DNA from 4 places in the Enterococcus sp. XAF26B05_ASV22 genome. Region 1 is predicted to be linked to each of the others. Evidence: predicted binding sites of a transcription regulator. Region 1 holds the regulator's gene; each other region holds the start of a gene.

What was found. Region 1 encodes CtsR, which represses protease genes until heat stress. Its sites were predicted from a motif close to TTGGTCAAAAAAGGTCAAANA; they were not measured.
Region 2: the regulator CtsR is predicted to act here: its motif matches at 3,230-3,250, upstream of AC1PU0_RS04600 (ATP-dependent Clp protease ATP-binding subunit).
Region 3: the regulator CtsR is predicted to act here: its motif matches at 1,874-1,894, upstream of clpP (ATP-dependent Clp endopeptidase proteolytic subunit ClpP).
Region 4: the regulator CtsR is predicted to act here: its motif matches at 5,426-5,446, upstream of AC1PU0_RS11455 (ATP-dependent Clp protease proteolytic subunit).

What each region holds. Positions count from the first base shown of each region.
Region 1 covers NZ_CM161538.1:3,266,079-3,273,485, reverse strand. Annotated here, with positions in the region: tRNA gene AC1PU0_RS16130 (tRNA-Val) at 1-4, shown strand, start outside; tRNA gene AC1PU0_RS16125 (tRNA-Lys) at 11-83, shown strand; tRNA gene AC1PU0_RS16120 (tRNA-Leu) at 96-177, shown strand; tRNA gene AC1PU0_RS16115 (tRNA-Thr) at 213-285, shown strand; tRNA gene AC1PU0_RS16110 (tRNA-Gly) at 294-365, shown strand; tRNA gene AC1PU0_RS16105 (tRNA-Leu) at 381-466, shown strand; tRNA gene AC1PU0_RS16100 (tRNA-Arg) at 564-637, shown strand; tRNA gene AC1PU0_RS16095 (tRNA-Pro) at 722-795, shown strand; gene AC1PU0_RS16090 (CtsR family transcriptional regulator) at 958-1,425, shown strand; gene AC1PU0_RS16085 (ATP-dependent Clp protease ATP-binding subunit) at 1,430-3,919, shown strand; gene AC1PU0_RS16080 (peptidase U32 family protein) at 4,282-5,202, shown strand; gene AC1PU0_RS16075 (peptidase U32 family protein) at 5,216-6,457, shown strand; gene gor (glutathione-disulfide reductase) at 6,522-7,407, shown strand, end outside.
Region 2 covers NZ_CM161538.1:913,258-920,664, reverse strand. Annotated here, with positions in the region: gene AC1PU0_RS04620 (ABC transporter substrate-binding protein) at 1-57, opposite strand, end outside; gene ptsP (phosphoenolpyruvate--protein phosphotransferase) at 631-2,358, opposite strand; gene AC1PU0_RS04610 (phosphocarrier protein HPr) at 2,358-2,624, opposite strand; gene AC1PU0_RS04605 (hypothetical protein) at 2,798-2,989, opposite strand; gene AC1PU0_RS04600 (ATP-dependent Clp protease ATP-binding subunit) at 3,320-5,575, shown strand; gene AC1PU0_RS04595 (DUF1827 family protein) at 5,771-6,085, shown strand; gene AC1PU0_RS04590 (helix-turn-helix domain-containing protein) at 6,349-6,672, opposite strand; gene AC1PU0_RS04585 (SulP family inorganic anion transporter) at 6,815-7,407, shown strand, end outside.
Region 3 covers NZ_CM161538.1:1,003,940-1,011,346, reverse strand. Annotated here, with positions in the region: gene AC1PU0_RS05005 (hypothetical protein) at 337-852, opposite strand; gene AC1PU0_RS05000 (TM2 domain-containing protein) at 1,087-1,554, shown strand; gene clpP (ATP-dependent Clp endopeptidase proteolytic subunit ClpP) at 1,975-2,571, shown strand; gene AC1PU0_RS04990 (DsbA family protein) at 2,676-3,197, shown strand; gene AC1PU0_RS04985 (hypothetical protein) at 3,213-3,413, opposite strand; gene whiA (DNA-binding protein WhiA) at 3,462-4,397, opposite strand; gene AC1PU0_RS04975 (gluconeogenesis factor YvcK family protein) at 4,428-5,426, opposite strand; gene rapZ (RNase adapter RapZ) at 5,423-6,307, opposite strand; gene AC1PU0_RS04965 (hypothetical protein) at 6,697-6,903, opposite strand; gene uvrA (excinuclease ABC subunit UvrA) at 7,349-7,407, opposite strand, start outside.
Region 4 covers NZ_CM161538.1:2,315,016-2,322,422, forward strand. Annotated here, with positions in the region: gene AC1PU0_RS11430 (2-isopropylmalate synthase) at 1-705, opposite strand, end outside; gene AC1PU0_RS11435 (O-acetylhomoserine aminocarboxypropyltransferase/cysteine synthase family protein) at 1,386-2,666, opposite strand; T-box leader at 2,811-3,070, opposite strand; gene AC1PU0_RS11440 (hypothetical protein) at 3,221-3,577, shown strand; gene AC1PU0_RS11445 (hypothetical protein) at 3,610-3,771, shown strand; gene AC1PU0_RS11450 (hypothetical protein) at 4,162-4,596, opposite strand; gene AC1PU0_RS11455 (ATP-dependent Clp protease proteolytic subunit) at 4,767-5,354, opposite strand; gene AC1PU0_RS11460 (BglG family transcription antiterminator) at 5,737-7,221, opposite strand.

The sequences.
Region 1 (7,407 bases):
TCCATTTTTTGAGCCGTTAGCTCAGTTGGTAGAGCATCTGACTTTTAATCAGAGGGTCGCAGGTTCGAGCCCTGCACGGCTCATAGAAATATTTTGCGGGTGTGGCGGAATTGGCAGACGCACTAGATTTAGGATCTAGCGCCTTACGGCGTGGGGGTTCAAGTCCCTTCACCCGCATTTTTAGTCTCGTTTTATAACTAGGCGATTATAACGCCGGCTTAGCTCAGTTGGTAGAGCATCTGATTTGTAATCAGAGGGTCGAGGGTTCAAATCCTTTAGCCGGCATCCAGACTGCGGAAATAGCTCAGTGGTAGAGCACCACCTTGCCAAGGTGGGGGTCGCGGGTTCGAACCCCGTTTTCCGCTTAGCCTTTTCAAAACGCCGGGGTGGCGGAACTGGCAGACGCACAGGACTTAAAATCCTGCGGTGAGTGATCACCGTACCGGTTCGATTCCGGTCCTCGGCATTGCTTTGAAGCACTATGAATGGCAATTCTAAAATTGACAGAATAGATGTGACAAGTACGAAGCAGATGAACACATCTGACTTTGATCCTTGCTTTAGCACCCATAGCTCAACTGGATAGAGTGCTTGACTACGAATCAAGAGGTTAGGGGTTCGACTCCCTTTGGGTGCATAGTTGAAATGTTTGACTACGGATTAGAAGGTTCAGAGAATTAGTCCCTTTTAAGCGTCTAGTCTTTTTTTATTATTATAGCTACGGGAAGTAGCTCAGCTTGGTAGAGCACTTGGTTTGGGACCAAGGGGTCGCAGGTTCGAATCCTGTCTTCCCGATTTAGAGAACAGAGTGATTACTCTGTTCTTTTTGTTTGGTTAAATAATTAGCTATCTAAATTTATTTATCTTTTCTTATCAAATTAGGCATTCTCCTTTATTAAACAGTTGAAGTTATGTATAATTAAGGTCAGTATTAGTCAAGGGAAAAGGATGAGTGTGATGAGTAATCAAAATACTTCGGATTTAATAGAAGCATATTTAAAAAAGATTCTTGAAGAAAGTAGTAAGATTGAGATTCGTAGAGCTGAAATGGCTCATTTATTCAATTGTGTTCCCTCCCAGATTAATTATGTTATCAACACACGTTTTACAATCCAACGTGGCTATTCTGTAGAAAGTAAACGTGGGGGCGGTGGATATATTAGAATCGCCAAAGTTCAAATTTCTGATAGTGATCAATTACTAAAACAAATTGCCCAATTCACAGGTAGTGAACTTTCAGAAAAAGATGCGCTGACATTTGTACAAAAGTTATATGAAGAAGATGTAATCAGCAAAAGAGAAGGAAATCTGATGTTATCTGTTTTAGGAAAATCAGTTTTAGGTAAAGCAGGACCAAATGAAGAATATTTACGTGCTCAATTGATGCAGTCGTTTTTAGAACGTTTGAGCTACGAGGAGGAATGATAGAATGGATGAATTATTTACAGAAAGTGCCAAGGCGGTACTAGCTATTGCACAAGAAGAAGCAAAATATTTTAGGCATCAATCTGTGGGTTCAGAACACTTATTATTAGCATTAGTGTTAGAACAAAATGGAATTGCAGGGAAGTCATTACGCCAGTTAAACGCAGATAAAAACGATATTCGTGAAGAAATTGAACACTTAACTGGATATGGAACTGTTAAGGCTTATCCTAAAGGTACGTATTTACCTTATTCTCCTCGAGCAAAACAAATATTTGCTTATGCAGGTGATGAAGCGAAGCGTTTAGGTGCTCCAAATATTGGGACAGAACATATTTTGCTAGGGTTATTAAGAGATGAAGATATCTTGGCTTCACGTATTTTATTGAATTTAGGGTTAAGTTTATCTAAAATGCGTCAATTGCTAATGAAAAAAATAGGTGTTACAGATCCACAAATGAGTGGGAATGTAGGACGCCGTCGTAATAGTCAAGCTCAAAAAGCTGCACCAAAAGGAACGCCAACTTTAGATTCCTTGGCGCGTGATTTAACTAAATTGGCACGTGAAAAAGATTTAGATCCAGTGGTTGGACGTTCACAAGAGGTTAGACGTTTGATCCAAATTCTAAGTCGCCGTACAAAGAACAATCCTGTTTTAGTTGGTGAGCCTGGTGTGGGCAAGACTGCAATTGCCGAAGGGCTGGCTCAAAAAATTGTGAATGGTGAAGTTCCTGAAGATATGCTGGAAAAACGCTTGATGATGTTGGATATGGGCGCTTTAGTTGCTGGTACCAAATATCGTGGTGAATTTGAAGATCGTTTAAAAAAAGTAATCGATGAAATTTATCAAGACGGAGAAGTAATTTTGTTTATCGATGAATTGCATACCTTGATCGGTGCCGGTGGTGCAGAAGGTGCAATCGATGCATCAAATATTTTAAAACCAGCACTTGCAAGAGGAGAATTGCAAACGATTGGTGCAACAACATTGGATGAATACCAAAAATATATTGAAAAAGATTCAGCGTTGGAGCGTCGTTTTGCTCGTGTACAAGTGGATGAACCGACTGCAGAAGAAGCTGAAGAAATTTTAAAAGGGTTACGTTCTCGTTATGAAGAACATCATGGTGTGGAAATCACAGATGATGCATTACATGCAGCAGTTCAATTATCTGTGCGTTACATTAACTCTCGCCAGTTGCCAGATAAAGCAATTGATCTAATGGATGAGTCTTCAGCTAAAGTTCGTCTAGATTTAGCGGATGAACCTTCTGAAATCAATAATTTACGCGTGGAGATTGCTGGTTTAGTTCAAGAAAAAGAAGAAGCCATTCATTCACAGTCGTTTGAAAGTGCAGCAAGACTACGCCAAAAAGAGAAAAAACTAGCCCGCAAATTGGAAAATATTCTATTATTAGAACAAAAAGAAGCTTCTGGATATGCCAATCAGGTAACAGAACAAGATGTTGCGAATGTTGTTTCACAATGGACGGGTGTTCCACTACAGCAGTTAGAAAAGAAAGAAAGTGAACGATTACTTGAATTAGAAAGTATTCTCCATCATCGAGTAGTTGGTCAAGATGAAGCTGTTAAAGCCGTATCACGTGCCATCCGTAGAGCCCGCAGTGGCTTGAAAGACCCTGATAGACCAATTGGTTCATTTATGTTTTTAGGCCCAACAGGTGTGGGTAAAACCGAGCTTGCCAAAGCGTTAGCTGAAACAATGTTTGGTAGTGAAGATGCTCTTGTTCGAGTAGATATGTCTGAATTTATGGAAAAATACAGCACTAGTCGTTTAATTGGTTCTCCTCCAGGGTATGTAGGGTACGAAGAAGGCGGTCAGTTAACCGAAAAAATCCGTCAAAAACCCTATTCTGTCATTTTATTGGATGAAGTAGAAAAAGCACATCCAGATGTCTTTAATATTCTATTACAAGTATTAGACGATGGTCATTTAACGGATTCTAAAGGACGTAAAGTTGACTTTAGAAATACGATTTTGATCATGACATCAAATATTGGAGCAACGGCGATTCGTGAAGAAAAAAATGTCGGTTTCAATGTAAAAGATCTGACAAAAGATTACGATGCGATGCAAAAACGAATTATGGAAGAATTGAAAAAAGCATTTCGTCCTGAGTTTTTGAACCGTGTGGATGAAACAGTTGTCTTCCGTTCATTGGATCAAGAAGAAATTCATGAAATCGTAAAAATCATGAGTAAATCGATCGTTCAACGATTGAAAGAGCAAGACGTTAATGTGAAAATCACCGCAGCGGCTATTGAAGTGATTGGAAAAGTTGGATTTGATCCAGAGTATGGAGCACGACCAATTCGTCGAGCATTGCAAAAAGAGGTTGAGGATCGTTTAAGTGAAGCATTACTTTCTGGTCAAATCCATCTAGGTGATAAAGTAACTATTGGTGCCAGTAAAGGTAAAATAACGTTGAATGTTAAATCACCTAAACCTGAACAAGTATTACAAACAATTTAATCATAAAAACTGTGCAAAACGAATCTGTTTTGCACAGTTTTTGTGTTGATAACTCTAAATCAATAGTTTTTATTTTGTGAAAAATAAGCGGTAAAATAAAGAGTGACTATTGGAATGTTTGTGAACCTGTGCTACTATAAAACAGTTGTTAGAAGACTGTGTAAAAAGATAAACATATTATTTTTAAACAAGTTTGTTCATAAACGAACAGAGTGATCAAGCTTTTAAATTATCTAGCTTTATGAGCTAGCTCCTCAGGAAAAAGATAAAAATGGATTGTGGCAGAGAGCGCCACACTCAATTTTTCCTATTTTACAGTCAGAGCTGAACATGCTCATACAGCTTTTAAAGGAGGACACAATATGATTGAAGTTATTGCGACTGCTGAATCTATTGATCAAGCGGAGGCATTATTAGCAGCCGGTATTGACACGATATATATTGGAGAAGAGATGTTTGGATTACGCTTGCCGACGTCTTTTTCACGTGAAGAACAGCGAACTATTACTGAAAAAGCACATGAAGCCGGTAAAAAAGTGACGGTGGCATTAAATGGGATCATGCATCCTGAAAAAATGAAGAAAGTTCCAGAATATTTGTCATTTTTGCAGGACATAAAAGTGGATCAAATAACAGTCGGTGATCCAGGGGTTGTCTTTGTGATGCAGCGTGATGGAATCGGTATTCCCTATATTTACGATGGTGAAACCTTAGTGACGAGCTCTCGCCAAATCAATTTTTGGGCAAAGCGTGGAGCAATTGGTGCAGTATTGGCACGAGAAGTTCCTTTTGAAGAGATGAAAGCAATGAAGGATAACTTGATGGTTCCAGCTGAAGTTCTTGTGTATGGTGCTACATGCATCCATCAATCAAAGCGACCCTTACTACAAAACTACTATAATTTTACTAAAAATGATGAATCAACTGGTAAAGAGCGAGGTTTATTCATATCAGAACCTAAAAAAGAAGAGACACACTATTCAATTTATGAAGATAGTCACGGTACACATATATTTGCAGATAATGATGTGAACTTAATAGGTGAACTGGACAAGCTTCATGGACATCATTACACAAAGTGGAAGCTTGACGGGATCTACGCGCCAGGAGAAAACTTTGTGAAAGTTGCTAAATTGTTCGTAGAAGCTAGAGAAAAACTAGAATCAGGTATTTGGTCCAGTGAGCAAGCACAAAAAGCGATTGAACAAATTGAGACCCTTCACCCAGAAAATCGTGGGTTAGATATCGGATTCTTTGATTTGGATCCAGACGAGATAAAATAAGGAGAAAAAACACATGACAAACGAACGAACATTGAAGCGTCCTGAGGTCTTAGCACCAGCAGGGACGCTAGAAAAACTAAAAACGGCCATTCATTACGGTGCAGATGCGGTATATATCGGCGGAAATGCTTATGGTTTACGCAGCCGAGCAGGTAATTTCACAAAAGAAGATATGATTGAAGGCGTAGCATTCGCTAATGAACATGGAGCGAAAGTTTATGTGGCAGCAAATATGGTCACGCATGAAGGTAATCAAGAAGGAGCAGGGGACTTTTTCAGAGAAATTCGCGATGTTGGTATTTCTGCAGTAATCGTATCTGATCCGGCTTTGATTGAAATTTGTGCAGCGGAAGCACCGGGCTTACCAATCCATTTGTCTACACAATCTTCAGCTACCAACTATGAAACACTGGAATTTTGGAAAAATGAAGGATTAGAACGTGTTGTTTTGGCGCGTGAAGTATCGATGGACGAAGTGGCAGAAATCCGTAAAAATACGGATGTTGAGATAGAAGCCTTTATCCATGGAGCGATGTGTATTTCTTACTCAGGTAGATGTACGTTATCTAACCACATGTCGATGCGGGATGCAAACCGCGGCGGTTGTTCACAATCTTGCCGCTGGAAATATGAGCTTTATGATATGCCTTTTGGTGCTGAACGTACAAGTTTAACAGATAAAGGCGAAGTTGAAGAAGAATTTTCAATGAGTGCAGTGGATATGGCGATGATTCAGCATATTCCAGAGTTGATTCAAAATGGTGTCGATAGTTTTAAAATAGAAGGACGGATGAAATCAATCCACTACGTTTCAACTGTAGCAAATGTGTACAAAAAAGCAGTAGATACCTATATGGAAGATCCTGAAAATTATGAATGCAAACAAGAATGGATCGATGAACTCTGGAAAGTGGCACAAAGAGAACTTTCAACTGGTTTTTATTATCATGTACCGACGGATGAAGAACAATTATTTGGAGAACGCCGCAAGATCCCTCAATACAAATTTATCGGGGAAGTTATGGCATACGATTCTGAAACAAAAGTCGCAACAATTCGCCAAAGAAATCATTTTAGTGTGGGTGATGAAATTGAATTTTACGGTCCTGGGTTCAATCACTTCCATCAAACAGTAGAAGTTATGTATAATGAAGAGGACGAGTCGATTGATCGAGCACCAAATCCAATGATGATTTTAACGATGCCAGTTGAAAAACCAGTGGCTGTTGGTGATATGATTCGTAAGAAAAAATAAATACTATAATTGAGGGATTCGCTATTACAGCCTATCCCTTTCATTGCAGGGAGGATAAGTAACTATGTCAAAAGAATATGATTATATCGTCATCGGTGGTGGGAGCGGAGGAATTGCTTCTGCTAATCGTGCAGGTATGTATGGCGCTAAAGTATTACTAATTGAAGCTGGTGATATCGGTGGAACATGTGTCAATGTTGGCTGTGTACCTAAAAAAGTCATGTGGCAAGCAAGCTCAATGATGGAAATGGTAAAACGCGATACACAAGGGTACGGAATGGATGTAGAAGTAAAAGGCTTCAGCTTTAAAAAGCTTGTTGAAAATCGTGAAGCGTATATTGATAACTTACATGCGGCTTATCACCGTGGATTAGATAGTAACAAAGTAGAGGTTTTATCTGAATATGCAACATTTATTGATGATCATACAATCGAAGCCGGTGGTGAAAAGTATACAGCACCTCATATTTTGATTGCTACAGGCGGACGACCTAAAAAATTAGGCATTCCTGGTGAGGAATACGCGATAGATTCTAATGGCTTTTTTGCATTAGAAGAACTACCAAAACGAGTAGTATTTATTGGTGCGGGCTATATCGCAGCTGAACTTGCTGGAACTATTCATGGATTAGGTGCGGAAACTCACTGGGCATTTAGAAAAGAACGGCCGTTGCGAGATTTTGATGATATGCTATCTGAAAAAGTAGTTGAACATTATCTTGAAGATGGAATGCACATTTATCCGAATTCAATACCTCATTCAATTGAAAAATTTGAGTCTGGAGAATTAGTGATTACCTTTGAAAATGGGACTAAAATTACGGCAGACAGTATTGTTTTCGGAACTGGTCGCCAACCAAATACAGATAATTTAGGATTAGAAAATACCCACATTGAATTGTCGGATAAAGGCTATGTGAAGGTTGATAAGTTCCAAAATTCAACGCAGG
Region 2 (7,407 bases), 990 kb from region 1:
GTATTGTGGCATGTAGTTCATTGATAATCCTGTTGCAGCAATTGTAAATGTAGTCAATTTAGAAAATCTCCTTTTTGATTATATTTAGGTTTTGATAACAATATATGCTATATGGTCTCCTATGACCTTTTATCACGAGAATGTTCTACTTGATTCGTGTGATTATTGTTTGTAGACTCAGAATCAATGATTGCAAATCTTGCTTGCATGTAATCAACGTAGTTTCTTGAGTTTCACTACTTTTGAATCTTTTTGAACTATCACAAATCATATTGTAAGCGGTATCCATGTCCTTTTCATTGAACTTTTTAACATTTTATTTATATTTTTTGTTTAAAATAACTATTTATTACAAACTTTATATGAAAAACGACATAATAAACGAATAAAAATAAAGGAGTAGCAAAATATACTTGAACCATTTTATTGTAAAGGCCACCATAATTAACCAACGATTATCACGATAGTTTAAGAAGAAAATCCGACATAAAAAGTTTAAAAAAGTGTGAAAATAGTTGATTCTATTTCGAAATTAGTATTCATTCTAGACTTAATTACCAAACATTCACTAATAAAAAAAGCCTTCACCACTCAGAACAGACTCTGAATGGTGAAGACTTTAGAACTTATTTATTTCGTATAATCCTTAACTAAGTCAATAACTTCTTCCATTGTATCGCAGTCATTCAACGCACGATCTGCAAGTTCAGCCATTTTCTTAGTATCTAGACGTTTCATTAAGCTACGAGTTTGAAGAATAGATGTCGCACTCATTGAGAACTCATCTAAGCCCATTCCTACTAATAACGGTACAGCCATTTGATCGCCGCCCATTTCTCCACACATACCAGTCCATTTACCTTCAGCATGAGATGCGTCAATCACGTTTTTAATCAAACGTAGGATTGATGGGTTATATGGTTGGTATAAGTAAGAAACACGTTCGTTCATACGGTCTGCTGCCATTGTGTATTGAATCAAATCGTTTGTTCCAATACTGAAGAAATCAACTTCTTTGGCGAATTTGTCCGCAATTACAGCTGCTGCAGGAATTTCGATCATGATACCAACTTGAATCGTATCAGAAACTTTTGTTCCTTCAGAAACTAATTTTGCTTTTTCTTCTTCAAAGATTTTCTTCGCTGCTCTGAATTCTTTTAACGTTGCAACCATTGGGAACATGATACGTAAGTTACCATGAACAGAAGCACGAAGTAACGCACGCATTTGTGTACGGAACATTTCGTCGCCACGTTCAGATAAACTGATACGTAATGCACGGTAGCCTAAGAATGGGTTCATTTCATGCGGTAATTGAAGATAAGGTAATTCTTTATCTCCACCGATATCCATTGTACGAACCACGACAGGTTTACCGTTCATGCCTTCAAGTACTGCAGTGTAAGCTGTATATTGTTCATCTTCTGTTGGGAAATCGGGAGAATCCATGTAAAGGAATTCTGTACGATATAAACCAACAGCTTCAGCACCATTGTTGTGTACGCCTTCTAAATCTTTAGGAGTACCAATGTTTGCAGCTAACTCGATATGTTTACCATCAGCAGTGACTGTTTCAGCATGTTTTAATTTTTCCCATTCAACTTTAAGGTCAGCATATTCTTTGCCTTTCGCTTCAAAATCAGATTTTTCAGCGTCAGTTGGGTGGATGATGACATCACCATCAATTCCGTTAACAGCTAAAATGTCGCCTTCTTTCACTTTAGCAGTGATTTCTTTTGTCCCTACAATCGCAGGAATTTCAAGAGAGCGAGCCATAATTGCTGAATGTGATGTACGTCCGCCAATATCCGTTACGAATGCTTTTACATACGTACGATCTAATTGAGCAGTATCACTTGGTGTTAAGTCATGGGCAACCACAACAACCTCTTCGTTGATCATTGAAGGGTTAGGAAGAGTAACACCTAATAAATGAGCTAAAATGCGTTTCGCAACATCACGAATATCAGCAGCACGTTCTTGCATGTAGGCATTATCGTCCATCGCTTCGAACATACCGATGTACATATCTGTTACTTCTTTTAATGCAGCTTCAGCATTTACTTTATTATCTTGAATATTTTGTTTGATTTGACCAATCATTTCAGGGTCAGATAAAACCATTAAATGAGCATCAAATACTTGCGCTTCTTCTTCACCAAGGCTTTGCGCTGCTTTTTCTCTGATTGCTTGCAACTCAGTCGTAGATTTTGCTAAAGCGCCATCTAAACGGCTTTCTTCAGCAGATGTATCTTCTACAGATTTTTTGTCGAAAGATAAATCAGGTTGAACTAACAGGTAAGCTTTAGCGATAGCAACTCCATCACTTGCGGCAATTCCCTTTAGCATTTCAGACATTATTCTGACAATCCTTCTTTTTGCATTGTGTCTACGATTGCTGCTAATGCATCAGCTTCGTCAACACCGTCAACTGAGATAGTCACGTCTGAACCTTGACCAACGCCTAGAGACATAACGCCCATGATTGATTTAAGGTTAACAGATTTACCTTTGTATTCTAAGTTGATATCTGAGTTAAATTTACTTGCAGTTTGTACTAATAATGTAGCTGGACGAGCGTGAATCCCTGTTTCTGCTACGATGTGAAATTCTTTCTTTTCCATATGAATCGGTCTCCTTCGTAAATAAATTAATTTTTTATGTTAGGGTTTTCCTTTCTTGGTACGTTTCAATTGAAACTTGAATCTGGATAATACCCTTTCAATTTTTAAGATTACCATTTTTTGTGAGTAGTTACAACACTTTTAACCTATTTTTTATCAAATGAAAGGATCGATTAATCTTCTTCTTTCATATAATGATATATAATTCGTCCATTTAATCCGGCTTCTCCAACAATTGACATTCGATCCGGCAAATTTTTCCAAACTTCCCTAAAGGTTGTAAAGTCTTTTGGTTCTATAATCAGTTCAGAAATAGTTCCTTCCTTTAATGCGTTGATTTGTTCTTCAAATGGATTTTCATACATGGATTGATCACAGCTTTCACTTTTATTTTTCGACTGAAGTTATTGTATGATAAAAATAGATAATTGTCTAAATTATTCTCATTTTCTGTATAAATAAACGTATATAGTTTTACTAAGACTTAATAATTTACTATGTAGGTAATGAACATTCAAAGTAATATGAGTTTTTCTCTCTATTTATTGGCTTAAACCAGAGTTCAATTGCTTGATTCCTGCCAAAAAGATGCTATAATAATCTCAAAGGTCAAAAATGGTCAACTGTTTTTTGACCTTACTTATAAGGACTTTGAATTAAAATTAGTCTTATCTTGAAAGGACGTGTTTTATCCTATGATTTGTCAAAATTGTCAACAAAATCCAGCAACGATCCACTTATATGCAAATGTTAATGGTCAAAGAAAACAATTAGACTACTGCCAAAGTTGCTATCAAAAATTAAAAACAAAAGCAAACGATAATCAACCAACAATGTCTCAACAAGATCCATTTGGTTTTGGAAGTTTAGATGATTTATACCGCTCACTCTCTCGTCAAATGCAAGAACAACAAGGGAATCCTAATGGGCAAACTCCCCCAACTCAGTTTGGTGATGGGAATGGTTTTAACGGCGGTCAGCCACCTCGTGGAGGTGTTGGACAGTCCGATGGTTTATTAGGTGAATATGGTATCAACATCACGCAAGCTGCTAGAAACGGAGACGTTGATCCTGTTGTCGGACGTGATGAAGAAATCAAACGTGTGATTGAAATCTTAAATCGTCGAACAAAAAATAATCCTGTTCTGATTGGAGAACCTGGTGTTGGTAAAACAGCCGTTGTTGAAGGTTTGGCACAAAAAATCGTCGATGGCGATGTGCCACAAAAATTATTGGACAAAGAAGTTATCCGTTTAGATGTCGTTTCTTTAGTCCAAGGTACAGGGATTCGAGGTCAATTTGAAGAACGCATGCAAAAGTTGATCGATGAAATCAAACAAGCTGAAAATGTCATCTTATTTATAGATGAAGTTCATGAAATCGTTGGCGCAGGTGCTGCTGGTGATGGCAACATGGACGCCGGCAATATTCTAAAACCAGCGCTCGCTCGTGGTGAATTACAAATGGTTGGTGCAACTACTTTGAATGAGTACCGCATTATTGAAAAAGATGCTGCGTTAGAACGCCGAATGCAACCTGTCCGTGTCGATGAACCAACGGTAGACGAGACGATTGCTATTTTGCAAGGATTGCAAAAACGTTATGAAGATTATCACCATGTGAAATACACGGATGAAGCCATTAAAGCTGCTGCAACTTTATCAAATCGTTACATTCAAGACCGTTTCCTACCTGATAAAGCCATTGATTTATTAGATGAATCTGGTTCTAAAATGAACTTAACGATCCAAATCGTCGATCCTAAAACGATTGAGAAGAAACTCGCAGATGCAGAACAACAAAAACAACAAGCCTCTGCTGAAGAAGATTTTGAGAAAGCTGCGTACTATCGCGATCAAATCAATAAATTACAGACAATGAAAGAAAAGCAAATCAGTGATGAAGAAACACCTGTGATTGATGAAAAAAATATTGAAGCGATCGTAGAACAAAAAACAGGTATTCCTGTCGGTGATTTAAAAGAAAAAGAACAAACACAATTGAAAAACTTGGCGGTCGATTTAAAAGCTAGCGTTGTTGGTCAAGATGATGCAGTCGATAAAGTTTCTAAAGCTATTCGCCGTAATCGTGTTGGTCTAGGCAAGCAAAATCGCCCTATCGGTTCTTTCTTATTCGTTGGACCAACTGGTGTCGGTAAAACAGAATTGGCGAAACAATTAGCTTACGAATTATTTGGTTCAGAAGATTCAATGATTCGTTTTGACATGAGTGAATACATGGAAAAACATAGTGTCTCTAAATTGATCGGTTCACCTCCTGGTTATGTCGGTTACGATGAAGCGGGGCAATTAACTGAAAAAGTTCGTCGTAATCCATACAGCTTGATTTTATTAGATGAAATCGAAAAAGCACATCCAGATGTATTGCATATGTTCTTACAAATCCTTGATGATGGCCGTTTAACCGATGCACAAGGCAGAACAGTCAGCTTCAAAGATACGATCATTATCATGACAAGTAATGCAGGAACTGGTAATGTCGAAGCCAATGTTGGGTTTGGCGCTGCTCGTGAGGGACTTACAAAATCTGTTTTAGGACAATTAAACAATTTCTTTACACCTGAATTTTTAAACCGTTTTGATGGCATCATTGAATTCAAAGCATTGAGTAAAGAAAACTTAATGAACATCGTTAGCTTAATGTTAGATGATGTCAATAGTTTACTCGCTCATCAAAAAATTCATATCGATGTAACAACAGACGTTAAAGAAAAATTAGTCGATTTAGGTTACGATCCAGCTATGGGTGCTCGTCCATTACGTCGGACGATTCAAGAACAAATCGAAGACGGCATCGCTGAATACTTCCTAGATCATCCAGAGGAACATAAATTAATTGCTGAACTAGACGATGACGGAAAAATTATTGTAACTGGAAAAAACACCATAGATTCTAGTGACACCAGCGAAACCAATATAGAAGAAGAATAGAAAGTGAAGTCAATCAGGCAAACTGATTGACTTTTCTGTGTTTTTTAAGACAAATTTCTTTTTATTTACGCTAAAAAAATTTATAATTAAGATGCATAGAACGTATAGCAACGACTATTCCAGCTTTTTGAATCTGTGAATACTCTGTTTCTTATTAGTAACGGACAACTAAAGAATTATATTGAGGTGAAAAAAATGAAATTAGTCAATGTAACCAACAGCTACAAACAGTTAGTCAATAAACAACTAGAAAATACCGATGCATACTTTGTCAAAGTTTATTCAGCGGGCAATACGACCGTCGTTTATACAGAAGCTGCTCAACATGCTGAAATCTTGGTTGTAAATAAAAAACGAGCTGTTCGTAAAACAGAAATCAATGAAATTCTTACTTATTTCTTGAAACGTATTCCAAAAGAAAACTATGACCGTAATCAAATTTCGATCATTGAATTGAAAGATGTTATAGAAATTTCGATTCCGATGATATCTAATTTATCTGTCCGCTAAAATAGGCTGGGACAGAAGCGTTTAATCCCGAGAAATAAGAAGGAATTCACGAAAATTGTTTTTCAAATTTTTGTGACCAAGTAGGTACTGTGCGACATCATCTCGTTCCTTGTTGTGTTTTACAGCAATTTCAGCTTATTTCCGAAGGGATTGCTTCTGCTCCCACCGTTTATTCGCATTTAGGGTGTGAGACAAAAGTGATTTTTACTTTTTTCCCACACCTTTTTTTGAATTGGACTTTTCTTTAATTCTAACCTTAGATGCTATTTTTCAGATGCGTCACTCATTTTTTGCGTGAAAGATAATCCTGTTAAAAAATCTAAAAGTTCATATTTTTTATTCTCCGGTAACTTCATAATAACAGATAATAACTTTTGGTCTATTGAAGATAAATTATTGTTAAAAAATTCGGATAAACTCACGCCCAATGCTTCACAAATATGAGTCAACGTTAGTAAAGATAGTTTTGACGTATTATTTTCAATTGCAGAAATAAAGGAGGGCGAAATGTCGATTATTTCGGCTAATTGTTTTGCAGTCATATTATTTACTTTTCTCAACTCTTGAATTCTTTTTCCTATATCCAATTTATTCCCCCCTATCAAATTAAGTTATAGATAACTTTTTTTCAAAAAAAATACACTTATAGATTCATTTCCTCATTTAACTATGATACTATTATATAGTTAGTTATTCAAAAAAATTAAAAAAAAGGAGTGTCTATAACACGTGTTATTTAGTTTTCGTAAAAATGAATGGTTAGGTAATGAAAAAAATGATTTGTTTGCGGGACTTGTATCCTCAATCGCTATTCTTCCTGAAGTTATTGGATTTGCTATTATTGCCGGTGTTAATCCTATCTCTGCACTTTTTGCTTCTGCTATAACGCTATTGGTCATAACATTTACAGGTGGTCGTCCTGCGATGGTATCAGCAGCTGCGGGCTCAATGGCGCTTGTCATTGCTTCTCTTATAGAATCACATGGACTACATTACATGATCGCCGCGACTATTTTAACAGGATTTATTCAATTATTTCTTGGGTATATGGGGATTCATAGATTGATGAGGTTTATTCCTCAAACAGTTATGTTTGGTTTTGTAAATGCTTTAGCGATTTTAATTTTCTTAGCCCAAATCCAACAACTTCCTAATCAATCAATTTGGTCTTACATTATGATCGTTACAACAATTATTCTTATGTACATTATTCCTAAAATAACGAAAGTCGTTCCACCTGCTCTACTCATTATTTTATTTATGACGATTATTTCCTTTATATTTAAAGACAACTTGCAGACTGTGGGCAATCTAGGGGGTAT
Region 3 (7,407 bases), 1.1 Mb from region 1:
GTTGTTTGTCTTTTTCATAATAATGGTCTCCTCTTTTAAAAAATCTACAAAGATTAAAATAGCATGTGATAAATAAAAGCTTTTATTAACTATAAACCTAATAAATGAGAATGTCAATAAAATTTGATAAAAAGATTCAGAAAATTCCAACAATGTCGGTACTAACTTTCTTACTTATTGTCGAAAAACGTTGTAAAACCTCTTTTTTGGACGTAATAAGTGACATGAATACTCTTTTTTTCCTTTCGAAACACTCATTACTGCGCACCTATTTTTAATCTTCAAAACAAAAAAGCTGATACCCGACTCATTTGGGTATCAGCTACTTATGTAATCTTATCCTCTTTGGAAATAATACAATGGTTTGTGTGTTAAACGTTTCATTTGTCTTTTTTTATCTTCAATAATTGAAAGTAATTCTTCTGAAAAATTTTCTATTATCACACGGCCACCTTTATATGTACTGCCGCCCATTGAAATCACTTCATCCGGTGTTAAGATTACTTTTCTATGGGAAATTTTTTTGAAAAATTCTTCAATCAAATATGTAGGCAAATAGAAATTGTTTTGTGCCGAAAATGATTCTAAATAGATAAAATCATCGATACTGATATAACAATCATCCATTGACATGAAATTCACAGATTTGTCTACATAAATATCTCTTTTTTGTAAAATCTCATTGATTTTCTTGTTCAAAAGATTCAGGGTTTCTATTTCTTTGACAAAATTTTCTAATTCACGATAACGTACCGCTTTGCGTTCTTCATAGGTTACACGTAGTGCAACACCAATCGATACGATAACTGCACCAATCAAGACACCCGTTATACCTGCAATAAAAACAACCATTTGGATTCCCTCACTCTTCTAATTCTTACTTTTTTAGTATAACATACTCTTCCATAAGCGCAAAAAAATATGTTAAAAGACTATATCTCTTTTTCAATTCCTAAAACAAATCTGTCCTTACTATATTATTATTTTTCCAAAAGACTAGAATATGCTTTATTAGTCTAGATAACTCATTCTTTTGATGCTATAATATAACAGTAATAATATTATGATAAAAGTGGGGAAGTCGTTATGGGGAAGAAAGTTATTAAATTAGATTTTGAAGATGTTGTTATTGCTAACGAAGATGGAAGCACAACCAGAGCATTATACGAATGGTTTAATTTCAAGCCAGAAATTGGTGATCTCGTAGATGTGTTTCCAGATGGAGACGAATTGATCATCCACAAAGCTGTAGCAGCAACAGATAATCTACAAGATAAAATCAATATCAATATCGTTAATGAAAATAACAATACACAGTCAGTGGGTGGCTATGTACAATATGGTAAAGTTGTTAACAAATGGGTTTATTTCTTATTAGCCTTTTTATTGGGAGGAATAGGTGCTCATAAGTTCTATTCTGGTTTTTCTGGAAAAGGAATTATGTATTTATTATTCTCTTGGACAATGATTCCTGGAATTATTGCATTTTTCACTTCAATCGCGACATTACTTAAAACTGCAGACCAAAATGGAAATATTGTAGTAACTTCTTAATAGATATGTAAGCTCCATCAATCTCATATGAAAATGTAAGACTCTTTGAGATTATTTAAGGAGGTTGAGACAGAAGTGTTTTACTCCGAGAAATAAGAAGGAATTTACGAAAATTGCTCTTCAAATTTTTGTGAATTTCGGCTTATTTCCGAAGGAGTTGCTTCTGCGCCCACCGTTTATTCGGTTACTAAGAGCCTGAAACATAACCTTTTTAGTTATGTACCAGGCTCTTTTATTCTAATCTACTCGATAAAAGTGATTTTTCACACTATTTTTGAAATAAGTCAAAGCTTCTTCTTTCTTAAAATTCAAAGCGTTAAAGTTGACCTTTATTGACCAATAAAGTATACTTTTTTTAAGCATTACGATAAGCTTTGTGATAAAATGGTTTGAAGAGTTTTTATATAGGAGGAATATACTATGAATTTAATACCAACAGTCATTGAACAATCATCTCGTGGAGAAAGAGCATATGATATTTATTCACGATTATTAAAAGATAGAATCATCATGTTAAGTGGTCCAATCGATGATAATGTAGCAAACTCAGTTATTGCTCAATTACTATTTTTAGACGCACAAGACTCCGAAAAAGACATCTATATTTATATCAACTCACCTGGAGGAAGTGTTTCTGCTGGATTAGCAATCTTCGATACGATGAATTTTGTTAAAGCTGATGTACAAACAATTGTTCTTGGTATGGCAGCTTCTATGGGAAGTTTCTTATTAACTGCTGGTACAAAAGGCAAACGTTTTGCATTGCCAAATGCTGAAATCATGATTCATCAACCATTAGGTGGTGCACAAGGTCAAGCAACTGAAATCGAAATTGCTGCTAAACATATTCTTGACACGCGTGATCGTTTGAATAAAATCTTAGCAGAACGTACAGGTCAACCACTTGAAGTCATTGAACGCGATACAGATCGTGATAATTTTATGACTGCGCAACAAGCAAAAGAATATGGTTTGATTGATGAAGTAATGGAAAATAGCAGTTCTTTAGGCAAATAATAAAAATGCCCAAAATTTCTTTTGAAAATTTTGGGCATTTTTATTTAAACTAATTGCAAAAAGCGCTACACTAAAGATAGCAGAAATGAAAGGATGTTACTAAAATGGATATTTCAATTATCGATGCAACAAAAGTTACAACAAAAAATGGTTTGGCAGTTGGAAAAGACTCGGCTCCAGTAAAGATGGTCGAATTTATGAATGTTCGCTGCCCGTATTGTAAAAAATGGTTTGAGGAATCTTTTGATTTATTGAATGAATATGTTAAAGAAGGAAAAGTTCAACGAATCATCAAACTATTAGATAAAGAAAAAGAAAGTCTGCAACGTGGTAACGTAATGCATCACCATATTAATTATGATTTGCCTGAAAAAGCTTTGACTGATTTGAAACAAATGTATGATACACAAGATACATGGGGAAACCTTTCTTTAGAAGATGTGGCTATTTTTGCTGAAGATAATTTACAATTACCTAAAAAAGAAGGGACTTCAATCGTCCAAGCTGTGATTGAAGAAGCGGCAGCTGCAACTATCAAATTTGTGCCAACAATAGTTATTGGTGAACATATTTTTGATGAATCAATTACGAAAGAAGAATTGATACGTTATATAGAAGGCAAATAAAAAAACGAGACCAAGTTAGCTAGGCTTGGTCTCAATTTTTTTAGAACTACTATCAATACCCGTTTTTTTTTCCATTGCAGAGTCTTTAATTTCTTTTTCAGCATCTTCGCCAAAACTTAGAATCTTGTCAATATCTTCTTTTCCGAGAAAATTCCCTAGACCTTCCCCGAGTTGTTTGATTTGCCTCATGATAAAATCTTTATCTTCTACGCCCATCATTATCACCCAACTTTCTGCTATTGTCTTATAGCAATCCATAAGAAGTTACGCACTTTTTTCCCTTAGTTTGTCTGCAAATTCATTGATTTTACGAATTCTATGATTGATTCCTGATTTTGAAATCGCACCTGATGGGATCATCTCACCTAATTCTTTTAAACTCACTTCTGGATACTCCAAACGTAATTCAGCAATTTCTTGTAATTTTCCTGGTAAGGCAGTTAATCCAACCACACTTTCGATATACTGAATATTTTCGATTTGCTTTGATGCTGCATCGATTGTTTTATTGAGATTCGCCGTTTCACAGTTGACCAATCGATTCACCGAATTACGCATGTCACGAACGATCCGGACATCTTCAAATTTCAGCATAGAATTTGTCGCACCGATCAGTGTCAGAAAATCAGCGATTTGTTCAGCTCCTTTTAGATAGGAAATATACCCATTTCGACGTTCCAATGTCCGTGCATTTAAATCATAATAATTTAACATTTTGCAAATATCATCATTGTGTTCCTCGTAAATCGAGAATATTTCCAAATGATAACGGCTTGTCTCGGGATTATTGACTGAGCCTGAAGCCATAAATGCACCTCTTAAATAGGATTTCATTTTTTGTGAGTTCCCCATAATATCTTCTGATACATGAGTATTGAACATCATTCCATCTAAAATATCTAAATCAGCAAGCACACTTTTCGTATCTTGTTTTAGTCTTACGATGTACACATTATTCTTTTTTAATTTCATTTTTTTCCGAACTAACAATTCTGAACGAACATCATAATGATCTTTTAAAAGAGAATAGATTCGTCTGGCGATTGCTGCATTTTCAGTTTGAACATTCAATACAAATTGCTGATTCACAATGCTTAATGAACCGTTCATCCGGATCAATGCTGCTAATTCTGCTCGCGCATGTTCACGATGTACCTCTAAAGTTGTTAGCTCTTTTTTAACATCTGCTGCAAAAGACAATCTCCACGCCTCCTCTCTTGTTCTTACTCTTTAATATCTTGCGCCGAATACAATACGAAATAGTTCATCCACTACTTTGTCTCCATCATGAAAAACACCACCGTCACGCAATTTTAAAAAGTCCGTAGAAATCACACGACACCCTTCATCTCTCAATTTTTTGAAATCATGTTCCACTTGAACTAAATATTCATCATAAACCTCTGGATCCATATATCCATCAGGTACATTTTCAGTATTAACTAAAACAGTATCCACAAATTTACTTTTAAGATGTTCATGCAATACACAAACATGATCAGCATCAGTAAAATGTTCCGTTTCACCTTTTTGAGTCATGATATTACAAATATAAACCACTTCAGCCTCCGCATTGATGATTGCTTCCCCAATCTCTTTGATTACTAAATTCGGTAGGATACTGGTAAACATACTTCCTGGTCCTAAAACAATCATATCCGCCTCTTCAATTGCTTTGACTACTTTTCTCGCAGCTTTTGGCTGTTCATCATCATGTGTATTTGTGACAAAAACATGGTCGATTGTTTTTCGGTCAACTGCAATATTGGATTCACCGACTGCAATAGAACCATCTTTAAAAACAGCATGTAACGTCAGCGGTCTTTCTGATGAAGGATAAATATGTCCATCCACATGCATCATTTTTGAAAGCAGCTGAATTGCTTCATATGTACTGCCGCGCATCTCTGAAACAGCCGCAATAATCAAATTTCCAATTGCGTGGTTGGCAAAATATTTATCCGATTTATTAAAACGATACTGAAAAATATCTTCATATAATTGAGGCATGTCGGATAAAGCTACTAGTACATTACGTAAATCCCCAGGCGGCGTCATATTCATTGACTCCCGAATTTCACCGCTACTGCCTCCGTCATCGGCAACGGTCACAACAGCTGTAATATCCGCACTTTGATTCCGTAAACTTTTTAGGATAACTGGTAACCCAGTTCCTCCCCCAACCACAACGATTTTAGGTTTTCTAATCCGGTACGTTTTCATTTTCATGAGCGATTCACCGTCTCTTTACGCTTTCCTTTATCACGATGGGTAATGTTAACATGATAGTCCTTTTCAAGTTCTTTGCCAACACGTTCTGTTAATGCCACCGAACGATGCTGTCCGCCTGTACAACCAATCGCAATTGTAACGCTTGATTTCCCCTCTTTTTCATACCCTGGCATTACATTTTTCAACAAATCAATAAATCGAGTATAGAAACTCTCAGTCTCTGGAAAACTCATAACATACTCATATACAGATGAATCTTGACCTGTCAAGGGTCTTAATTCTGGTATATAGTGTGGATTTGGTAAAAAACGAACATCCATCACAATATCCGCATCAATAGGCAAGCCATATTTAAACCCAAATGAAACAAGTTCTACGCGAAACTCATGTGTATCTCTAGATTTAAACTCCTCATTGATTCTTTCTCGTAATTGTCTTGGAGATAATTCAGTTGTATCGATCACAACTTGGGCATCTCCTCTAATTTCTTCAAGGATCGCTCGTTCTTTTCTAATTCCTTCTGTAATCAGACCATCCATCGCTAGTGGATGCGCACGACGAGTTTCTTTATATCGAGAAACAAGTTCTTCATCTGTTGCATCTAAGAACATGATTGTTGTATCAATCAGATTCGTATTTTCAAGTTCAACCAACATATCTTGAATTTCTCTAAAAAAATTACGAGAACGTAAATCGATCACTAATGCGATTTTTGTTACTTTTCCAGATTCTTTGATTAATTCCCAAAACTTAGGAATCAAGCTTGGCGGCATATTATCAATACAAAAATACCCCATATCTTCAAAGCTTTGAATGGCTACAGTCTTTCCAGCTCCGCTCATTCCAGTGATTATAACTAATTGTAAATTATCAACCATTTCTTAGCGCCCCTTTTGAAACATTTTATTAATTATAGCATCCCGGGCGTATCAAAGAAAGCTTTTCAACCAATTTTCATACCCATTCAACTCTTCTTATGAATTTAGAATTGTGAATAAGAATATTTTTTTACTCTCAAATTTTCTCTATCCTAGCTAAATGTTTTCTTTCTTTGCATCGAATCAATTGAAATACAAACTATTTTTCAAATATATTTTATTACTATCTTTAAAATAGTTCTTCAAAAAAATAAAAAAAGCAGAATAAACTTTTATCGTTCATTCTAGCTTCTTGTTATTGTCTACCATTTTTATTCATTATGTATATCTTTATCTGGACAGGACTGATCAACTTCCGTTTACTATCCCAAATTTATGCCTTAGTAAAATTAAGCATCTTCAATCACATTAAAATAATCTAAATTCAAAATAGGATCATCACAATTGATGACGGGACGATCTGTAGGATGGCACTTAACAACTCTGACCTGCACATCTTCTTCTTTTTTAGAAATAGCTTCTCCTACAAAAAACCAAGAAAAATTCGATCCATGACAAACATAATGAGCGCCGATTTTTATTTCTTTCTTTTCCAAGAAAAAATCATCCTTTCATACTCTTTTGATAAATATAGAATATCATGTTTTCAAAAAAAATATCATTCAACTTACGTAAAGATACTTTCTTTTTTTGACTATTTTTAAATTTAAGTGATTAAAAAACACTAATTTTCATTTTATTTATTATTTTCCTCTAATTATAATTTATTAAATAGTTTACTTTTATTTTTTCAAATGAAACTATAGAGTCTTAAAGCAAAAAAAGTACAGCCTTTCAACAACGAAGGCTGTACTTTTCTTTTTTGAACGGATTATTTATAGAAGGACAGATATATACCAATTAGGTTGAACAATATACCTATCTAAGTGCGATTTTACTTTAAAAATCTATAGAAATCAATAGCAATAGGTATTTTTTGTTCAACCTTCATGTTTTCTTTAAAAATATTAATACTATTTTCAAATAATGGAGTATACCAATTTATAAAACTCGCTTTAAATACTTACCTGTATAGCTTGCTTTGACTTTAGCAATATCTT
Region 4 (7,407 bases), 950 kb from region 1:
AGCTCGTTCGCCGATGCCATTGATCGTTCCTTCTACTCGACGAGCGCCATTTTCGATCGCTGCTAAGGCATTGGCCGTCGCCATTCCTAGGTCATCGTGGCAATGAGAAGAAAAAATAATTTCTTCGTCACTTTGGATATTTTCAATCAAAAATTTAAATAGTGCACCGTATTCTGTAGGGTTAGAATAACCGACTGTATCAGGCACATTAATGATTGTCGCGCCTGCATCAATGGCTGTTTGAACGGCTTTTAGTAGAAATTGTTTTTCTGTTCTAGTTGCATCTTCTGGTGAAAATTGGACTTTTTCGAATTTTGTTTTGGCGTAGCTAACGTGTTCTTTAATAGAAGCAATTACTTCGTCTGGTGACATTTTTAGTTTAAATTCCATATGAACAGGACTTGTTGCTAGAAACACATGGATTTGTGGGTGCTTGGCATTTTGTAGCGCTTCATGTGCGCGATCGATGTCGGCTTTTTGGCACCGTGCCAAACCTGCGACGGTCATTTTTTCAGCATTTTCTGCAATGGCTTTAACTGCTTCAAAATCACCAACTGATGCGATTGGAAATCCTGCTTCGATCGTATCGATGCCCCATTTTTCTAGTTGTTTGGCGATTTGAACTTTTTCTTTGGTGTTGAAATTTACACCTGGTGTTTGTTCGCCATCTCTTAGAGTCGTGTCAAAAAATTGGATAGTCTTCATTTTTCATACATCCCTTCTGAATTGAGTAAATGTTTTTTTTCATTTTTAGGTTAGGTGAATCGAATGAAACTTCTCTCGCTTCGTTCGCCAAGTATTGTGCAACATCAGCTCTGCAAGCAGTCGCTGTGTTTTAGACGAATGAAACTTCTCTCGCTTCGCTCGCCAAGTATTGCGCAACATCAGCTCTGCAAGCAGTCGCTGTGTTTTAGACGAATGAAACTTCTCTCGTTTCGCTCGCCAAGTATTGCGCAACATCAGCTCTGCAAGCAGTCGCTGTGTTTTAGACGAATGAAACTTCTCTCGCTTCGCTCGCCAAGTATTGCGCAACATCAGCTCTGCAAGCAGTCGCTGTGTTTTGCAACAAAAAAGCACCCCACGATATGGGATGCTTGTCATCCCGTTCATGCAATGCGAAAACAGGACTCTCAACGTCTGATAAGAAAAAGCTGTGCTGCAGCTGGTTTCTAGAAATCAGTGTGATGAGTCCTTCAGTAATAATAAGAATGTAATTGTCGTTGTCTGCTTGTTCATCTTCTTCAACATCCTTTATTGTCAGAATTTTTGAATAATTCAAACTATAGTGTTAAAGATACCGAACTTTTAAAACAAAGTCAATGGTTTTATGAGAATTTTTTTAACAAAGCTAAGAAAAAGTAGCTTCTCAGCGTTGATTCACTCCATCATAATTGGTTTAACGCTTGTTCTAAATCGGTGAGAATATCGTCAATATTTTCGATTCCAATCGATAAGCGAATCAATTCTGGAGAGGTCCCAGAAGCTTTTAATTCTTCTTCACTTAATTGCGAATGCGTTGTTGAAGCAGGATGAATGATCAATGACTTTGCGTCTCCGACATTGGCTAAAAGTGAAAATAATTGTACGTGATTGATCAACTTTTTCCCTGCCTCAGCGCCACCTTTGACGCCAAAAGTAAAAACTGATCCTACGCCTTTAGGTAAATATTTTTTTGCTAGTTCATGATAGCTATTGTTTGGTAATCCTGGATAATTGACCCATTCCACTTTGGGATGTTTAGCTAGAAATTCAGCAATCGCTAACGCATTTTCAACATGACGGTCTAATCGCAATGATAGAGTTTCCAACCCAAGAATCAATAAAAAACTATTGAATGGGGAGATCGCTGCACCTGTATCTCTTAATAATGAAACTCTCAGACGAGTGATATATGCAGCTGCTCCTATATCTTTTGTATAGGATAGTCCATGATAACTCGGATCTGGGTTAACTAATTTGGGAAATTTTCCATTGGCCCAGTTAAACTTGCCTGAATCAATAATAACTCCACCTAAAGCAACACCATGTCCGCCAATGAATTTTGTGGCGGAATAAACCACTATGTCAGCACCGAAATCAAATGGACGATTTAAATACGCTGTAGCAAAAGTATTATCAACGATTAATGGCAACTTATGTTTATGTGCGATTTCTGCAATCGCTTCTAAATCTGCTACATTCGTGCTTGGATTCCCAATTGTCTCGATAAAAATCGCTTTGGTATTTTCTTGAATTGCTTCTTCAAAATTCGTTAATTGGTCTGGATCAACAAAAGTTGTCGAGATGCCAAATTCTGGTAATGTATGTGCAAATAAGTTAAACGTTCCGCCATACAATGTGGAGGCTGAAACAATATGATCACCACTACTTGCAAGATTTTGAATCGCATACGTGACAGCGGCAGTCCCTGAAGCTACTGCTACTGCACCGACACCTCCTTCTAATTCGTTCAAACGATCTTCCAACACTGCTGTTGTGGGATTCGTAATACGAGTGTAGATATTTCCAACTTTAGCTAGCGCAAATTTTTCTGCTGCATCTTGTGTATCATCAAACGTATAAGAGGTTGTTTGGTAAATAGGAACCGCTCTAGCATTTGTCTCTTTGTCTGGCGTGTGGCCGCCATGGATTTGGATCGTTTCGAATTGATAGTTAGTGTTTGTCATTATGCTTCATCCCTTTTCAATTTTTATTGGATTTGTTTTTTTACATCGTTGATACTCATGTCACCTTCTTGCATAATGACCACCTCTTTCTTTTATTCTCATTAAAAAGAAACCAAAAAAGTCGCCCCTACTAGTTGTAACCTAGTAAAGGGCGACTGTCGCGGTACCACCTTTATTGGAAAAATTCTCCATCTCGATCCAAACGCTAAATTTCTTCTTGATTTGGTGCCTTGTTAACGGTAGCTGCCGTAAAAATCAATCTGACTTTTCCTCTCCAAGATCATTTTCGACAAGTGTCCATTACTTTCTTTCACCAAACGAAAGCTCTCTAATTCTAGCTAAAATCATCATAATCAGCTAAATTTCAATGTCTGCTTGTGTACTCTTCTTTTCAATGAGTTTTATTTATGACGTTAATATTAGAGTATTCTCATTTCATTGTCAATGTTTTTTCTTTTTTCTTCTTTTTTTCTAATTATCCCTTGTCAACTGAGTGTCCTATTTCTCTTTCTCACTATTTTTTATTATAATTAAGGAAATTGGAGGTCGATTTAATGTCAGCAAGTAATGAAAAAGTGGAATTACTCTTATCTTATTTATCTGAGATCCATACAAAAAGCTCATCTTTATACGATTTAGTCACAAGCCGTCCACGTCCTGAAGACACACGTATTCTTTTGAATATCAATGAAGTCTTCACATACTACCATAGTGTACGTGTATTTTATTTCAGTAATGATGAGTTAACTGCATCTGAAGTTCAACCTTTTTTTAAGGCGTTTGAAGATTTTTATTTTGAGTTAAAACAGGTCTTTTTACTTGAAGATGATGACAGCATCCTACTTTATAATAAGTTGACAGCTATGAAAGATTCTTTTGAGCAGTTGACGAATGATTTTAATGTTTTATAATAGAGTAGACAACAGGTAAAGAAGGTGCCCAGATGGATCAAAGCGAAGTATTGGATCGCTTGCGCGAAGAGTTGGAAATCCCATTTTTTAATGGTAATATCGAAGAACGTGAATACACTGAAGCAGAATACCAAAAGATCAAATCCGATCTTGTTCAGTATTTTGATGATTATGTTCGTAATGTAGAAAATTAATAAAATAATTGTCGTGAGATTAGAAAGGACTAAAGCAGAACTTAAACGTTTTGCTTTAGTCCTTTTTCTATGTGTGCCATTCTTTTGACTATTTATCGTTTAAAAATAACAGATTAATCCGTATTCCACCAAATAAATAAAATAACTAAAAATACAAATGATAAATATCTACACTCAAAAAGATGTTTTTTTCAAACAAATAATAAAAAAACCATCGGCTGAAAAGGCCGATGGAAAAGGAGTATTACTCAATAAGAGTAAAATGAAAAATAAAAAGGTTGTTGTTGGTATGAATATATAATACAATACATCTTTTTCATTGTCTACTAAAAATAACATTAAAAAGAAATGAATTCCATCTTTTTTTGGTCATTTTTCTAGTTTTTATTTTTATTTTTTTAACAAAAGATTGCTCATTCGAGTAATTGCGAATGAAATATCATCCGTTGCTTTGTCTTGCTTTTCTTCAGAGGTATTAAATAAATCAATATCAATCCCTTTTTCAGGATCTAAAGATAAAATCATTTCGTTACATCCAGCTAAGTATTCAATGTAAGAGCGTTCAAATTTTTTGTGGATTCCCATTACACGTGCTGGCGGACGTAATTGACTAACTTTTTCTAACATAAGTGTATATTCTTTTGTTCCATCTTGGAAAATACGTTGAATTTCGGCAATTCTTTCTGGCGCTAACTCCGCTGTTTTTTCCTCGTCGATCGCTTTGCGTACTTCTTCGTAGTATTCATTCATTTTTTCGCCGACTTCTTCTGTTTCTTTTACAATATCATTGATGTTTTGAACATAATAGCCTAAATTTGGTTTCACAATCTTTCCTACTTTCTTTTGGTAATTACTTAATTTTACACTTTAACATAGGTAGATGACAAGAGGAATCTGAAAAAGTCTATTTTTCTCAAGCTTTTAAAAAAGAGTCTAAAACAAACACCCATGAGAGCACTAGCCATCATGAGTGTTTGTCCAATCTCTTTTTCAGTTTAGTTGATTTCATCACTTGTTTGGATGATTTTAGAAATCATTCCATAGTCTTTTGCTTCATCAGCTGACATCCAGAAATTACGATCTGTATCTTTTGCGATTTTTTCGTATGTTTGTCCCGTTGCTTCAGCTATCAAACGGTTCACACGTTCGCGCATACGAATGATTTCTTTCGCTTCGATTTGAATTTCTGTGCTTTGTCCTTGAACGCCACCAGCAGGCTGATGGATCATATAGCGAGTATTTGGTAAGCTATAACGATTCTTCGCTTCAGCGGCTAAGTAAATCGTAATACCAGCACTTGCAACCCAACCAGTTCCGATCACGATCACTTCTGGTTTTACAAATTTGATCATGTCATGAATCGTATCTCCCGCTTCAACATGTCCGCCTTGGCTATTGATAAAGATTTTGATAGGCTCATCACCCATTGCAGCTAGCAACAATAATTGAGATGTTACTTCTCGTGCTAAATCTTGATTGATTTCTCCGTAAATCAAAATTGTTCGCTCTTCAAACAATTTTTTCATAAACGCATTTGGTTGTTGTTTTTCTTCTGTTTCTTCATTTTCATCTAAATAGTTCATCACGACTAACCTCCATATTTTAAAGCTAAATCTCTATATTAATAATACCGCAATATGAAAATTTGTCCACTTTTTTGACTTGTTTTGACCTTAAAAACTATTTTTCAAACATCAAGGATCCATCGATACTTAAAAGTAATCTATTGTTTATTTTTATCTGAGACATAACACTACGAGTCACATCCCCTACTCTAGGAATTCGAATTACTAGTGAAATCAGAAGTAACTTCGTTAGAATTGCTGAGAAACTCAGTCAGGTACAGGGTGACGTCACACGGGATCTATTTGATTCTCATCTATCATAAACCATATAAAACTTAGGCTGCATCTTTTGCCTTAACATTCTTCGTCTTTTTGCCAACTAACAAGTAAAAATAGATTATCACTTTACCCCATTAATATAGGAAGTATTATGAACTCCCATAAAGTGTTGATACGGCTTCATACACACTAACAAGAAAGAATGATCTAATAACATATCTACAGAGATTGGAATGATATGAGGATGATCTTCTAACACCGATGGAATCAGGGCCTCTTCACAAAAGATATATTCATTACGAATCGATTGGTCATATCCTTCAACTTCGTATATGGAACGGTAAAATTTATTTTCTACCACTATATCAAAAACATTGAATTCAGAGAATTTACTTTGATACAGTAAAAATTTTGAATCAGAATCAGTCACGATTTTCAAACGGAAGAGCAGTTTTTCTTGCATTAAAATAGGGCCCGCTTCGTCAATAAAACGGTAGATTAAATTTGTATCAATTACAAGAAGATTTTTAATTCCTTGTCCCCATTTAAATAAAACTTTAACGATTCGTTGAAACAGCTCTTCATTTTTAGGATGCAGCGTATAAAAAGAACCGTGGACTAAAACTTGATGATTATACCAAGCATTCCTTGTTAAACGGATAATCCCTTCTTCAAAACTAAAATCCCCTAACAAAATTTGATCAAATTCTTCTTCAAAATATTGAATTAACCGAATAATATCTGGACGACCAACTAAAAACGTACTGCGTAATTTCTCATGATCTTCAAATAAATTCTCTAATTGACTAAAAGAATACTCACAAGAATTAAAAAGAGACACCACATAAACAATTTCATGTTCTGGTAAAAACCGCTCCATATTCAAACTTTTCCATGCTTGCTCGACTAACTTGAAAATGGGCCGTTTTTTTAAATCGACGATGACCTTTTCTTCTAATTCAAGCTTTTCTTTGTCTTGACGTGAATAGGCAATATTCATTCCTTGTAAAATAAAATAACGACTTTCTTCCGTATAAACTCTGGTTGAAAACTCGTGTTCAATCAAATCGAGCATGTCCTCGCACGCTTCTTCAAATTCAATCGTCTGATTTGTTTCATAATTGATGTCAATTTTTGTTAGATAGTATAAGTATAAGAACCTCGTTTCAAATTCTGAACTATTCAACCGTTCATTTTCAAAATCCAGATGACAAGCAGAAAAAAAAGCTTCTGCTTTTTTCTTCAAATTATAAGCTTTACTAACTGAAATAAATTCTTCTTCTACTAAATCTAAGTAATTAAACTGTTGCTCCAAAAATTTTGTACACGTCTTTAGAAATAATGATTGCTGATAGATGATTTTGCGAATTTCAAATAATGGAATATCTTTATTAAATTCTACATAAAAGTATTTTTTTTGTTTCTCATAACTTAATATGTATATATCTAAGGTCTGAACCAAATCTTCCAAATCATTTTGTACTGTTGTTGGAAATGCTTCGAATATTTCTATGTAATGCGTAATGTCAATTTTTTCATATTTGTATAGTACTTCAAGAAGAACAATTTTTCTATAAATATTTTTTTCTAAATACTTTTCTAACATCTATTCCCACTCTTTGCATAGTTGATTTCTCAATTGTTTTATCAGTAATTGAGTTTAAAAATAGATGCGATGACTTACTCTACTAACCTTTTTTATTAAGTAGCCTATCGTTATATATATTTCATAAACATAGCTAACTTAATTATTGCCGAGTGGAAGTCATCACACTATCAATAAATATACTTC